Terriglobus roseus: one gene and its partner. The protein of the gene in region 1 interacts with the protein of each later gene in a pairwise test. Links are inferred from orthologs where the notes say so. Each region holds a gene or a part of one and is shown in the gene's direction. Other genes may lie near its edges. The genes, in order: ruvC and ruvA.

Region 1 (6,249 bases):
AGATCGTGTTCAGAACAAGGCCAGCAATGATGACGGCAAAGAACAGGATGCCTATCACCAGCAACGCAACCCGGCGTTCCGTCACGTTGAGGATGATCCAACCAACGTTGAGGGCAACCGCCAATCCCACCAGGCAGATACCCAGCGTGATGAAGAAGGCAATGGTGCCGCGTCTGCGGGTGATATTCATGCAGCGGCTCCTGCAAACTCATTGCGGTAATCGCAGACCATCACCGTCAGATCATCGGATTGGGCAGCCGACCATTGCATCACCGTCTTCATCATGCTGCGAGCACACTCCTCCGCGGAGAGGTCACGATTATCTCTCAGGAGAGATGCCAGGCGCTCCACCCCGAACTCTTCCCCTGCGGTACTCTCTGCTTCCAGCATGCCATCCGTATACAACAGGATGCGGTCACCATGTCGCAGGGGAAGTGTCCTGGTTGTGTATTCAGCAAAGCCAAACGCACCCAGAAGGAGGCCATTTTCTTCGATGGGCAGTATCGTGTTTTCCCGCAGCCACAGCATGGGCGGATGAGCAGCAGCACTGTAACGCAGTTCGCCGGATTCGCTATTCAGATAGACATACGCAGCGGTGACGAACTGTCCCTGAACATTGCCACAGAGGCTTCCATTCATCCGTCGCAACACTTCCGCAGGATCATCTGCAACTGCGCGCAGAGAGGCCGCAACCGCCTTCACCATGGATGCAATGAGAGCTGCTGGAACCCCATGACCTGAGACATCGGCGATGAATAGGGCAACCTCTTCGTTACGGAGTGAGATGTATTCGTAAAAGTCGCCCGCCACGGCAGTCATCGGCTGGTATTGCGCAGCCACCTCGAAGAAGTCGGAAACTGGCGACGCTGTGGGAAGAATTGAGCGTTGAATACGCTGCGCAATATCGAGTTCATTCTCAATCGTGCGCAGCTGCTGTTCCCGTGCAAGTGTCCGACGGGCGGCGACTGTCCCAAGCACTACGAGCAGCACGAGGAATGCGAACGGCTCTACGTTGAAATACGGGATGGTATGGACGAAGTCCGCAAGGTTTTCATACAACGCGCCAACGATGAACAGGATCAGGCCCTGCTGAATCAGGCGCGTCTCTCGCGATACCGATCGATCCAGCGCCAGTTCCACGGCAGCCACTATCAGCGAGATCGACACGACAAAGGTGTAGATGTTTGCTATCTGGTAGTGGGGGCCGGTAACCAGCGTGAGCAACGACAGCACGATGAGGATCGGTGCCACCGCATAGAGCAAGATCCGTCCAATTCGATGGAAGAGGTTCAACTCTTTGAAAAAGAGATACGCCGGAATCGGTACAAGATAGCCAAGGCCAATGGTCAGCCATAGAACAAGCCGAGATTGTGAGTGCAGTTGCCACGTCGGCTGGTGACGGACGACGAGTCGTACGCCATAGAGAATGGAAAACAGCGCAAACCACAACAACAGCGGGTCTGCCTTGCGGCGCAGGATGCACACTACTGCGGCGACCAGCCCTGCGAATGTGATGACCGTACCCAGGCTTAGAAATACCTGGTCGTAATTGAAGAGGCGTAGGGCCTCTTCAACAGGGATCTGCACTCTGGGCACTGCAGCAATCAGCATTCGTTGTGCGGCCCCCGTCCCGATAGCCATTATCTACCGGAGCATCAGGCGACAGATACTCCCGTGTGCAAGAGAAAGGCGCGACGTTGAGCAACGTCGCGCCTTTTGATGTTGTTTGTGGATAGGGTTATGCGCCAGCCGGTTTCGGGTTCTTCGGATCCCACTTGGCAACCTGGACCTTCTTCGCCAGGCCAATCTTCTCCAGGAGCCAGATGCCGTAGTAGTTGGGGTCGAACTCGTACCACACCAGGCCGTGACGAACGCTCACTGGATGCGCATGGTGGTTGTTGTGCCAGCCTTCGCCACCGGTCAGAATGGCAACCCACCAGCTATTGCGTGAGTCGTCCTTCGTCTCAAAGCGGCGACCACCAAACATGTGCGTCGCGGAGTTCACCAGCCAGGTGGCGTGAACGCCGATGCAAACGCGCAGGAAGGTACCCCACAGAACCATGCCCAGCATGTCGTGAACGCCACCCATCCAGTAGCCAATGCCCATCTGGATGAAACCAGCAACGGTCAGCGGCAGCCAGTGATACTTGCTCAGCCAGCGCTGCGCGGGGTCGCGGGTAAGGTCAGGAGCGTAGCGACCCAGCAGGGCGGTCTCGCTATGCAGGGCGCGGCCGGTGATGATCCAGCCGATATGAGCCCAGAAGGTGCCATCGTTCGGCGTATGCGGATCGCCGTCGTGGTCGCTGTGCTGATGATGAACGCGGTGCGTGGCCACCCAGAAAATCGGTCCGCCTTCCAGCGCCATGGTGCCGCAGGTGGTCAGGGCAATCTCAAGCCAGCGGGGAACGCGGTAGCCGCGGTGCGTCAGCAGGCGATGGTAGGTCATACCGATGCCCACATTGATCGCAAGGAAGTACATGACCGCAGCGCAGATGACATACTTCCACGACCAGAAGAACAGGGCAGCAAAACCCAGCACGTGGAAGATGCTGAACGCAATGGTCGTGATCCAGTTGATGCGTCCCTGCTGGTGCTCACGCCCCATGCGCAGGTCCTGCTTCACCTTTTCGCGCTGTGCAACGGCGGCCGCAACGTGGCGCGCGGGCTGGTCGGCGGGTGTTGCTGTAGATGTGTTCTGCTCAACCTGGTCAACAACTGGTGACATTCTGCTCTGCTTTCCGGCGGAAGGTTTCTGGTTCCGCTCTACACCATTGACCCTATCGCGAAGGGGACCCTCCCGTGTGTAAGAGTTCTGTCAGGGCCCTGGTACATGAAAACTCAGGGCTTTACGGGGCCGGTTATCGACTCGACCACCTCCCGTCGCCGTTCACGGCCTGCTAACGATACACTCGTCACCATGCGGGTTTTCGGCATCGATTGCGGCACGGAATACACCGGCTGGGGGGTTGTCCAGGTGGAGGAAACACCGCGCGAACGCCGTCTTGTGCCAGTGGCCGCCGGGGCCATCCGCCTGAATAAAAAAGAGCGCACACCGCTGCGGCTGCAGCAGGTATACGTCGAGTTAACAGGCCTGCTGACGGCGTATCAGCCTGATTGTGTCGCCATTGAAGACGTCTTTTTCGCCGCAAATGCCAAAAGCGCGCTGAAACTGGGCCATGTGCGCGGCGTCGCCATGCTGGCGGCAGCATCCTGCGGACTTTCCGTCAGCGAATACGCACCACTGTCCATCAAGTCCGCTGTTGTGGGCTACGGACTGGCCGCCAAGGAACAAGTACAGTTCATGGTGGCGCGCTTGCTGGACCTTGAAAAAGCGCCAGAACCCGCCGATGCTGCGGACGCTCTGGCCATTGCTATCTGCCATGTTCATACTGCCCAGACACAGATGGGTGTCGGAGTCCGATGAAGCGATTGTTCCTTGCAACACTCTTGTTTGCCTTGCCGCTGCACGGACAGTCGACCTACAGCGTCACCATGACCTATGACCGTGACGGCCTGACCGTGCCGCATTGGAAGATCATGATCCCCGAGCAGGGCGAAGCGCAGTACACCGGCAAGCCGATCAAAGGAGTAGACCCCGGACTCGTCAGTTTCCGTGTGTCAGCCTCAGGACGCGAAAAGCTCGGCTGGCTCCTTGGCCAGTCGAACAACATGCAACCCTGCGAAACCAAGAGCAAGGGAATTGCGAATATGGGCCAGAAAGACGTCACCTATTGGCCCAGCGGTGCCTCCGAAGTCCATTGCAGCTTCAATTTCACTGACAATAAGGCGCTCGGCCAGTCCACTGACTACATCATGGCCCTGGCCAACACGATCCAGACCGGAGTCGAGCTAGATCGCCTGCATCGCTACGACCGCCTCGGCCTGGACGCAGTCATGCACCGCCTCGTAGCCGATGTAAAAGAGCATCGCGCAGTCGAAGTCATTGCGATCCAGCCAACGCTCCAACGACTGGTGGAAGATGACGCGCTAATGGATCGCGTACGCGCCAACGCACAGAGTCTTTTGACTCTGGCCACCCAGGAAGCTGCTAAGTAAGTCAGATGGCGCGATAAAGCGCGGCGAAGCGATCCAGCGGCAACGCCTCGGCCCTCGCAGAAGGCTCAATCTCCGCAGCACCACATGCCTCTGCAATCTGCTCTGAGGTATATCCAGCGGCACGCAGATTGTTGTTCAGCGTCTTGCGCTTCTGCTGGAAGCAAAGCTTCAAAAAACGATCAAACCCGGCGGCATCCGTAATGCCCAATTCCACAAAGCGCGGCGCAAAGCGCATCCGCAACACCGTGGAGTACACATCCGGCGGAGGATCAAACGCACCCGGCGGCAGCGTGAACACATTGGCCACCTCCGCATGCATCTGTACTGTGGCAGACAACAGCCCAAAGTCACGATTACCCGGCTCTGCGGCCACACGATCAGCCACTTCGCGCTGCATCATCACCACGGCCAGTTCCATGGCAGCTTCATGCGCGCACAGATGCAGCAAAATGTCGCTGGTGATGTAGTACGGCAGATTGCCAATGACCAACGCTTTTTCGCCTGCCGGAACCAGCGCGGTGATGTCCGTCTCCAGAATGTCCGCTTCAACAATCTCCACGTTCGGATGATTGCGAAACTTGAAGCGCAGTTCCGGGACCAGCGACCGATCCAGCTCAATGCAGGTCAGCTTTTTCGCTCGTTCAGCCAGAATCGTGGTGATGGCGCCGTGTCCTGGGCCAATCTCAATGACCGTGCGCGTGGACACATCACCCAGTGCATCCGCAATGCGATGCCGGGCGTTATCGTCCACCAGAAAGTTTTGTCCGAGCTTTGGTTTGCGTTGCTGCATCTGATACGGTGTGCGTGCTCCTCTCGTTAGGGTAACGTGGAGCATGGAAGCAGGAGTGTAGATGCACATCGTATTTGCAGCATCGGAGTGTGTACCCTGGGCCAAGACCGGCGGCCTGGCGGACGTGGTGGGCGCATTGCCGCCCGTGCTGGTACGTATGGGACATCGTGTCACCACCTTCGTGCCGTATTACCGGCAGGTGGCGAAAAAGCTGTCAGACCTGCCCGTAGTCATCCCCAGTCTCACCATGCCGTACACGTACTACCAGCGTTACGCGCGTGTACTGGATGGCGGTGTACATGAGGGCGTGCAGATTTATTTCATCGACTGCCCGGAGATGTTTGACCGCGAAAACTTTTACGCCACCCCCAGCGGCGACTATCCCGACAACTGGGAACGCTTCGGCCTCTTCAGCCGCGCCGTCATTGAAGCAAGCAAGATTCTCGGTGTGCCCGACGTCTTCCACGCACACGACTGGCAAGCCGCGCTCATCCCCATCTTCCTGCGGTCCATTTATTTCTTTGACCCCGTTCTGCGCCGCGTGCCATGCGTCTTCACCATTCACAACGCGGGATACCAGGGCTGGTTCCCATCAAGCATCATGCCGCGCCTGTTGCTCCCATGGGACATGTTCACCATGGACAAGCTGGAAATGTACGACCAAGTAAACCTGCTCAAGGGCGGCTTGGTCTATGCCGACGCACTCACAACCGTCAGCCGCCGCTACGCGGAAGAGATTCAGACCAGCGAATTTGGCAACGGGCTCGATGCGATCTTCCGCCGCCGCAGCGCAGATCTGTTCGGCATCCTGAATGGCGTGGATTACGAGGAGTGGGACCCCGCGCAGGACAAACACATTGCCGCACATTATTCGGCGGACAATCTCAAAGGCAAGAAAGAGTGCCGCCGCGACCTGCTTCATGCCTTTGGCATGGATGGAGTAGACGATAAGACCGCAGTGCTTGGCATCGTTTCTCGCTTCGCCACGCAGAAGGGCTTTGATCTTCTTGCAGCCATCATCCACGATCTGGTGCAGGACGACATTGTTCTTCTAGCACTCGGCACAGGCGAGGAGTACTACGAACGCCTGCTCGGCGAACTCGCACTCCGTTATCCAGACAAGGTGCGTGTGCAGGTCCGATATGACAACACCATGGCGCACAAGGTGGAGGCAGGCAGCGACATCTTCCTCATGCCGTCACGCTATGAACCCAGCGGCCTGAATCAGATGTATTCCTTGCGCTACGGCACTGTCCCAGTTGTTCGCTCCACCGGCGGCCTGGAAGACACCGTCTATGAAGAGCACGACGGCGAAGGCAACGGGTTCAAGTTCCACGGTTACAACCCGCTGGACTTCCTGGATGCTATCCGTCGCGCACTAGCCACCTTCCAGAACAAGGAAC
Region 2 (6,214 bases), 2.4 Mb from region 1 along the record:
CTTCTCACGCGCTCTCGGTCGTGCTGGAGCGAAGCTGATCGTCACATCGCGCAAGGCCGGCGATTGCGATGCGTTCATTGCAGAGCTTGCAGCGATGAACATCGAAGCAAAGGCTCTCGTGCTCGATGTACGCGATGAAGCCAGCATTAAGGCATTCGCAGAAGCCGCACCAAAGCAGTTCGGCAAGGTCGACATCCTGGTCAACAACGCAGGCATGAACATCCGCAAGCGCGCGCTGGAAGTCACATGGGATGACTGGAACGCCATCCTCGACACGAATCTGCGTGGCCCCTTCTTTGTGGCACAAGCCATTGCACGACACATGATCGCACAGGGTTACGGTCGCATCATCAATGTGGGTTCCGTAACCAGCGTGCGTGGCTCCGCTGGACTTGGACCATATGGCGCAAGCCGCGGCGGCATCAAGCAACTCACCATGTCACTCGCAGACGATTGGGGCGAGCACGGCATCACCGTCAACGTCCTCGCGCCCGGATGGTTCAAGACCAACCAGAACAAGGCCATGTATGAGGATGAAGGCTGGGTTGAGTATCTGGTCGAACGCATCCCGATGAAGCGTCCCGGCGCACCCAACGATCTGGACGGAGCAGTAGTCTTCCTAGCCAGTGAAGCATCCCGCTACGTCACAGGACAGACCATCCTGATCGACGGCGGCATCTCAGTAGGCGCAACGCGCGCACTGGTGAAGAAGTAAGAGAGTTCACAAAGCGTATGCAACGTCCGCAAGAGTAAGACTCTTGTGGACGTTCCTAGCCTTGGAGAGCTTCACGCACATCAATGGGCTCAATGCGCCCCAGCAGCACGAAGTACGAAGCAATCCCGATCACGATATAGATCGCAGGAATAGCGAAGGCCAGCGTGTAGCTATGCGTTGCCCCCACGGTATACCCCGTAACGATAGGCGCAAGGATCGCAGAGATCTGGTTCGCGAAGTTAACGATCCCACCAACCTTACCAGTGCTTGTATTCGGCACCAGCAGCGATGGAAGACTCCAGATAACCGGCGATGCTGCAGACAATCCACCGATCGATAGCGTGATGCATATCAGCGCGCCACTGACGGTATGCGCAAAGGCCGCACCCAAAATCCCAAGCCCGCAGATGGTTCCACCAATCAGCACCGTACGCCGCACCGTGCTGGCGTTATAACCATTCCGGATGAGCGCATCCACCAAAACGCCACCGATGAGGAAGCCACAAGCGGCCGCCACCAACCAAGGCACACCCGTGTACAGGAACGACTGTTGCAGGGTGATGTGTTGTGCCTGTGCGAGATACGTTGGCAGCCATGTGATCAGCAGATAGAAGACGTAGTTGTAAGCACCGGAGCCAATCGCCAGACCGATGATCTTCCGCTGACGCAGCAACTGTCCGAGTGGAATGGGAGGCGCAATGATCTGCGCTGCATCACCACCGGGAACGAGCGACGGCGTACGGATGACGTTGCGCATGGAGAATCGTCCCGGCTCGCGGTAGAGGATAGCGAACAGCGCCATGTATCCAAACGACAATACCGCCGTGAAGCCGAACGACCAACGCCAGCCAACTTCCAGCAGCAACAACCCAAGCAGCGGAACACCAATGGCATTCGCCAGCTTTGCAGATCCATCAAACAGCGCTGTTGCGAGGGAGCGCTCGTGCGATGGAAACCACGCTCCAACGGCCTTTGCGTTGGCAGGGAAGGTTGGTGCTTCACCAATACCCAACAACAGTCGCGCAGCGAAGAAGAATATGATTCCCGGCGCGAAGGCTGCGGCGAGCGATGCGATGCCCCAGATGAGCACCGACCATAGGGTGACCTTACGGACGCCGAAGAGGTCCAGGACTACGCCGGTGGGGAGTTGGCAGGCGGCATAGGTCCATGAGTATGCCGCGGAGAGTTGGCCGAAGACCTGCGGCGTGATGCCGAAGCTATCTACCAGCGCATCGTGCGATACGGACAGGTTGACGCGGTCGAAGTAGTTGACCAGCACGCCCACACCAAGCAGCACGCCGATGGTCCAGCGGTAGCGTTCCGCGGGTGCGTAGGTATCTGCGTAGTAGGTTTCGCCAGCCATGAAGGTGAGGCCAGTGTAAGTTATCGCGGTGCTTGTGCCGAACGACGAATGCGGCTGACGAGTGCAGAGGTGAGGAATACCCCGGCGATCACGAGGACCGCGATGCCCAGCGGGGCGCCGACCCAGCGGTAGGCAATGGAGAAGTCTGGCTTATGGCCGAACATCGTCATCACCAGCATGGACATGATGGCGAGGAAGGTACCCGCGAAGAAGGCCACAGCGCCGCTGGCCAGTGACAGCAGAATCGTCTGGAAGACGCTGAAGTCGCCTACGGGCGCGCCCAGGAAACGGGGGCCGGTGTAGCCGGGTGCAATCTGCGGGCGGGATGCGGATGTGTCTGCCATGTGAATTACGGCTGCCTCAGCCATTAGAATACCGCTTGAATGGCTGAGGCTCTGACAACCGATCTACTAACACCGGAAGAGGCCACGCAACAGGCGCAGGCAACGACCGCACCGAATGGCCTGCAGTACGCCACGCTGGGGCGTCTGGATCTGCCGTCGCTGACGGCGGACGAGATTGCGCGGCTGGTGGGAACCGTTCCAACCGGTATCAGCAACGGCCTGACTGGCTTTCGGTACGTGTTTGTACCACTGGCGCTGAGTGGCTCTCGACTTGAGGGCGGCGAAACCGCTGCCTTTCCGCTGATCGACCGGACGCTGATTGCGCCTGCATACAGTTTGGCGCTGGCCGATCGCGCTATCTGCCACCGCAATGCGCAGGTGGACGGTAAGGAAGTGGTCTTCCTCAGCAGTCGCCTCCACACCGACCGATTTGCGCTGGCATTCGAGTTCTTTATCAACATCGCGCATAACTTCACCGACACGATTGGCGTTCCGCCAAGCTTCAGTGAGCTGCTGTGGAAGCAAGTGACTGCGAATGTGCGCGGTGAGACGTCCATTGATGCGTGGGAGGACCGGGCGGGTGCGCTGGGTGTGTCCGTGACCGAGCTGGATGCGCGGGCTCGGGGGTCGGCACCGCGTGGCACCGTGGATGAGAAGGCTCGGACCAGCTACTATGCTGCGGCGTTTGCCGACTCGCTGGCGATCTACCTGCTGAGCGTATTCATGGACTTCGACTACAGCGACCTGCGTGAGCGCGAGTATCCGTTGCTTGCTGCACCCGCGCTGGCGGAACGATTGCGCGCCATCAGCAGGCTCTTCCCGCCGAATGACGGTTACCAGTTCCAGATCCTGTATCGGCGGCGCGGCTAGATGATTGCTCACCTGCGCGGACGTTTGCTCTCCAAGTCGCCCAACGCTGTCATTGTGGACTGCGGCGGTGTTGGTTATGACGTGGCCATCAGCGTGACCACGTTCACCTCGTTGCCGGATGAAGGCGCTGAGGTGTCGCTGCACATCAACACGCAGGTGCGTGAGGATGCGATTGCACTGTTCGGCTTTACCGACCGCGATGAGAAGCGCCTGTTTGAGCGGCTGATCACTGTCAGCGGGATTGGGCCGAAGCTGGGGATCACGGTGTTGAGTGGACTTTCGGCGGAGCGTCTTGTGAGTGCTATTCGCGGTGGCGACACTGCGATGCTGGTGAAGATTCCGGGCATTGGCAAGAAGACTGCCGAACGCGTGGTGCTGGAGCTGAAGGACAAGCTGGACGATCTGCAGGCCGCTGCACCTGTGCAGACTTCCGGATTCCAGGGCGGACCTGTGGTGGACGATGTGCTGTCTGCGCTGGTGAACCTGGGCTACAAGCGCGACAGCGCTCAGCGCGCCGTGGAGACGGCGATTGCGAAACACGAAAGCTCTGAACTGACGATTCGGACGGACTTCGATGCGTTGTTCCGTTACAGCATGCAGGCCATCCGGTAGGGTACCCCCTCCCCCCTGTTTTTCTAAAATCGTCTTTCTATTGGGGTTACGGCGCGGATGTCGCTAAAATCGTCTGCCCATTGGGGTTAGAGGCAAAATCGTCTTTCTAAAGGAGTTAGGGCCGCGCGTGCGTGGCCCTTTTCTCTTCTGTTTCTATTTTAGTGAGTTCGGGGAAATAACATGCCAGCTCTATTTGCTTTGATTTGTTGGGCTTGAGTGGTCAAGGGGCTTGACAGCGTGCTGTTGCGGCGGTGCTTTGGTTCACTCACGAACGCTGACGTTTGAGTGGAGGACGTGAATTGGATTGCAGTGATGCAATGCCCGCGAGGATTACATCGATTCCGGCGAGAAAGTCTGCGCGATCATCGTGGTTTCGTATCCGTCCGACGACGGTGCTCACGAACGGATGTTCCTTCGGGTCGAGCTGTGACCATGCGGTGGCCACCACGTCGAGGAAGTGGGCGCGATCAAGATTTTTCGCTCTTGCGAGTTGCCGGTTGGCGGCGTTCTGCCTGCTGACGCCCAGGATGAAGGCCATCAATGTTCCCGTGGCATTCCATTGCTGATCGTCAGGCACTCCGAGCGCTTGAATCTGCTGGCCGATGGGCTCAAGAACACGCACGACAGGGAGCGCTCCCGGAGAGCTTGTGAGGGCTGAGCCTAGCCAGGGGTGCGCGTCGATCAGGTCAAACAGGGCGAGCGCTACGGCACGAATCGTTTCGTTCGGGGTGGTAACCGGAATCTGGCTCATTGTTCGGGCGACCAAGCTGTCGCAGGCTGCAATGAGCAGATCGCTTTTGTTGGCGATATGCCAATAGAGAGCACCGGGACCAGTCGCCAGCCGTTCAGCAAGCGCTCGGAATGTCAGCCCTTCTTCACCATCGCTATCCAGCAGCTCAATGGATGCCTGGATGATGTTTTCGCGTGAAAGGGATTCTTCACGCCTTGGACCGCCCTTTCGCTGCTTCACCATGGCTTTATCTTGACACAGAAATGGAACAGCGTTCCAATATGAATGGAACGGCGTTCCACTGGCGCTTTGATCGGACGGAACTGCCCTGAGGATTCGATGTATGAGTGGACTGGATGGAAAGAAGATTGCGATTGTTGGTGGTGGACCGGGTGGGCTGACGCTGGCCCGATTACTACAGCAGGGTGGCGCACAGGTGCTGGTGTATGAGCGTGACCAGAGCCGCAGTGCGCGTGTGCAGGGTAGCGCACTGGACCTGCATGAGAACTCCGGGTTGGCGGCGCTTGAAGCTGCCGGTTTGATGGATGCGTTCTGGGCGAACCATCGGCCTGACCTTGATCGACTTCGCCTTACCGATGCTGCGGGAACGGTTCTGCATGACCATCCTCGCCAGATGTCGGGTGCCGGGAAGCGTCCGGAGATTGAGCGTGGTCCGTTGCGCGATCTTCTGCTCGACTCACTTCAACCTGGCACCGTGCAATGGGATTGCAAGCTGGAAGCTGCAGAGATGCAGGGCGAACAGGTGCTGCTGCGTTTTGCGGGTGGGAGGACAGCCGTTGCCGATATCGCGATTGGCTGCGACGGTGCGAACTCTCGTTTACGTGAATTAGTGACTCCGATCCGGCCAGAGTATGTGGGCGTGTCGCTGGTGGAGTGCCTTGTGCGTGCGGGGGCGCAGACGATACCGGAGCTATGGGAGCTTCTTGGTGGATCCGCGTTGATCGCCCTGGGTGGCGAAAGGACGATTGGCATGGGAACCAAGCCCGATGGCAGTGTGCTGGTTTATGTGGGGCTGAAGACACAGGACACTGCTGCGAGGGAGAGCCTTGAAGAAGCGAGCACCCCGGCGCAACGCGTGGCATGGTTCCACGCGAACTTTGAGGGATGGAGTACGTTGTGGGAACCGCTCTTTCGGGAGGCTGTGTCGATGGTGTGGCGTCCGCTGCTGGTTTGCCCGGCTGATCAACATTGGGATGCAAAACCCAATGTCACGCTGATTGGTGACGCAGCCCACGTGATGCCACCGTATGCAGGGGAAGGCGTGAACATGGCGATGCTTGATGCGCTGGTGCTGTCCAGACTTCTGCTTCATGAAGCGTCATCTGCTGAGGCGATTGCAAAGTATGAGGCGGAGATGTTCGCCCGGATGCAGCACATGACGGCAGACACGATGACGAATACAGAGATGTTCTATGCGCCGGATGCTGCTGATCGTGTGGTGGCGTTGTTTCGTAGGTTTGGTGATGCTGAAATGACACGGTTTAAACAGACGACTAAAAACTGCTAACTCGTTCATCTTGTTTAATGGTCCAGCAGGATGCGAGCGGCAAGTTGGTTTT

Evidence for each region.
Region 2: the proteins of ruvC (region 1) and ruvA interact in binary tests that used the Escherichia coli proteins (3 or more experiments, as listed by UniProt). The link is inferred for Terriglobus roseus from one-to-one orthologs.

Annotation. Positions count from the first base shown.
Region 1 is NZ_LT629690.1:1,803,662-1,809,910, forward strand. What follows is about bases 1,706-4,670. They hold ruvC (crossover junction endodeoxyribonuclease RuvC), read left to right. Parts: upstream 1,706-2,917; coding sequence 2,918-3,424; downstream 3,425-4,670. Other genes in these bases: BLT38_RS07700 (acyl-CoA desaturase), read right to left, coding at 1,739-2,725; BLT38_RS07710 (hypothetical protein), read left to right, coding at 3,421-4,056; rsmA (16S rRNA (adenine(1518)-N(6)/adenine(1519)-N(6))-dimethyltransferase RsmA), read right to left, coding at 4,058-4,670. Outside these bases: BLT38_RS07690 (sensor histidine kinase), read right to left, coding at 1-190; BLT38_RS07695 (PP2C family protein-serine/threonine phosphatase), read right to left, coding at 187-1,611; more of rsmA, read right to left, coding at 4,671-4,846; glycogen synthase GlgA, read left to right, coding at 4,908-6,249.
Region 2 is NZ_LT629690.1:4,214,919-4,221,132, reverse strand. Bases 2,169-5,098 are described here. They hold ruvA (Holliday junction branch migration protein RuvA), read left to right. Parts: upstream 2,169-3,292; coding sequence 3,293-3,904; downstream 3,905-5,098. Other genes in these bases: BLT38_RS17655 (FAD-dependent oxidoreductase), read left to right, coding at 4,978-5,098; BLT38_RS17660 (TetR/AcrR family transcriptional regulator), read right to left, coding at 4,170-4,877; BLT38_RS17670 (hypothetical protein), read left to right, coding at 2,462-3,292; BLT38_RS17675 (hypothetical protein), read right to left, coding at 2,169-2,422. In the rest of the region: BLT38_RS17685 (SDR family NAD(P)-dependent oxidoreductase), read left to right, coding at 1-715; BLT38_RS17680 (MFS transporter), read right to left, coding at 771-2,078; more of BLT38_RS17675, read right to left, coding at 2,099-2,168; more of BLT38_RS17655, read left to right, coding at 5,099-6,162. UniProt on the Escherichia coli protein: The RuvA-RuvB-RuvC complex processes Holliday junction (HJ) DNA during genetic recombination and DNA repair.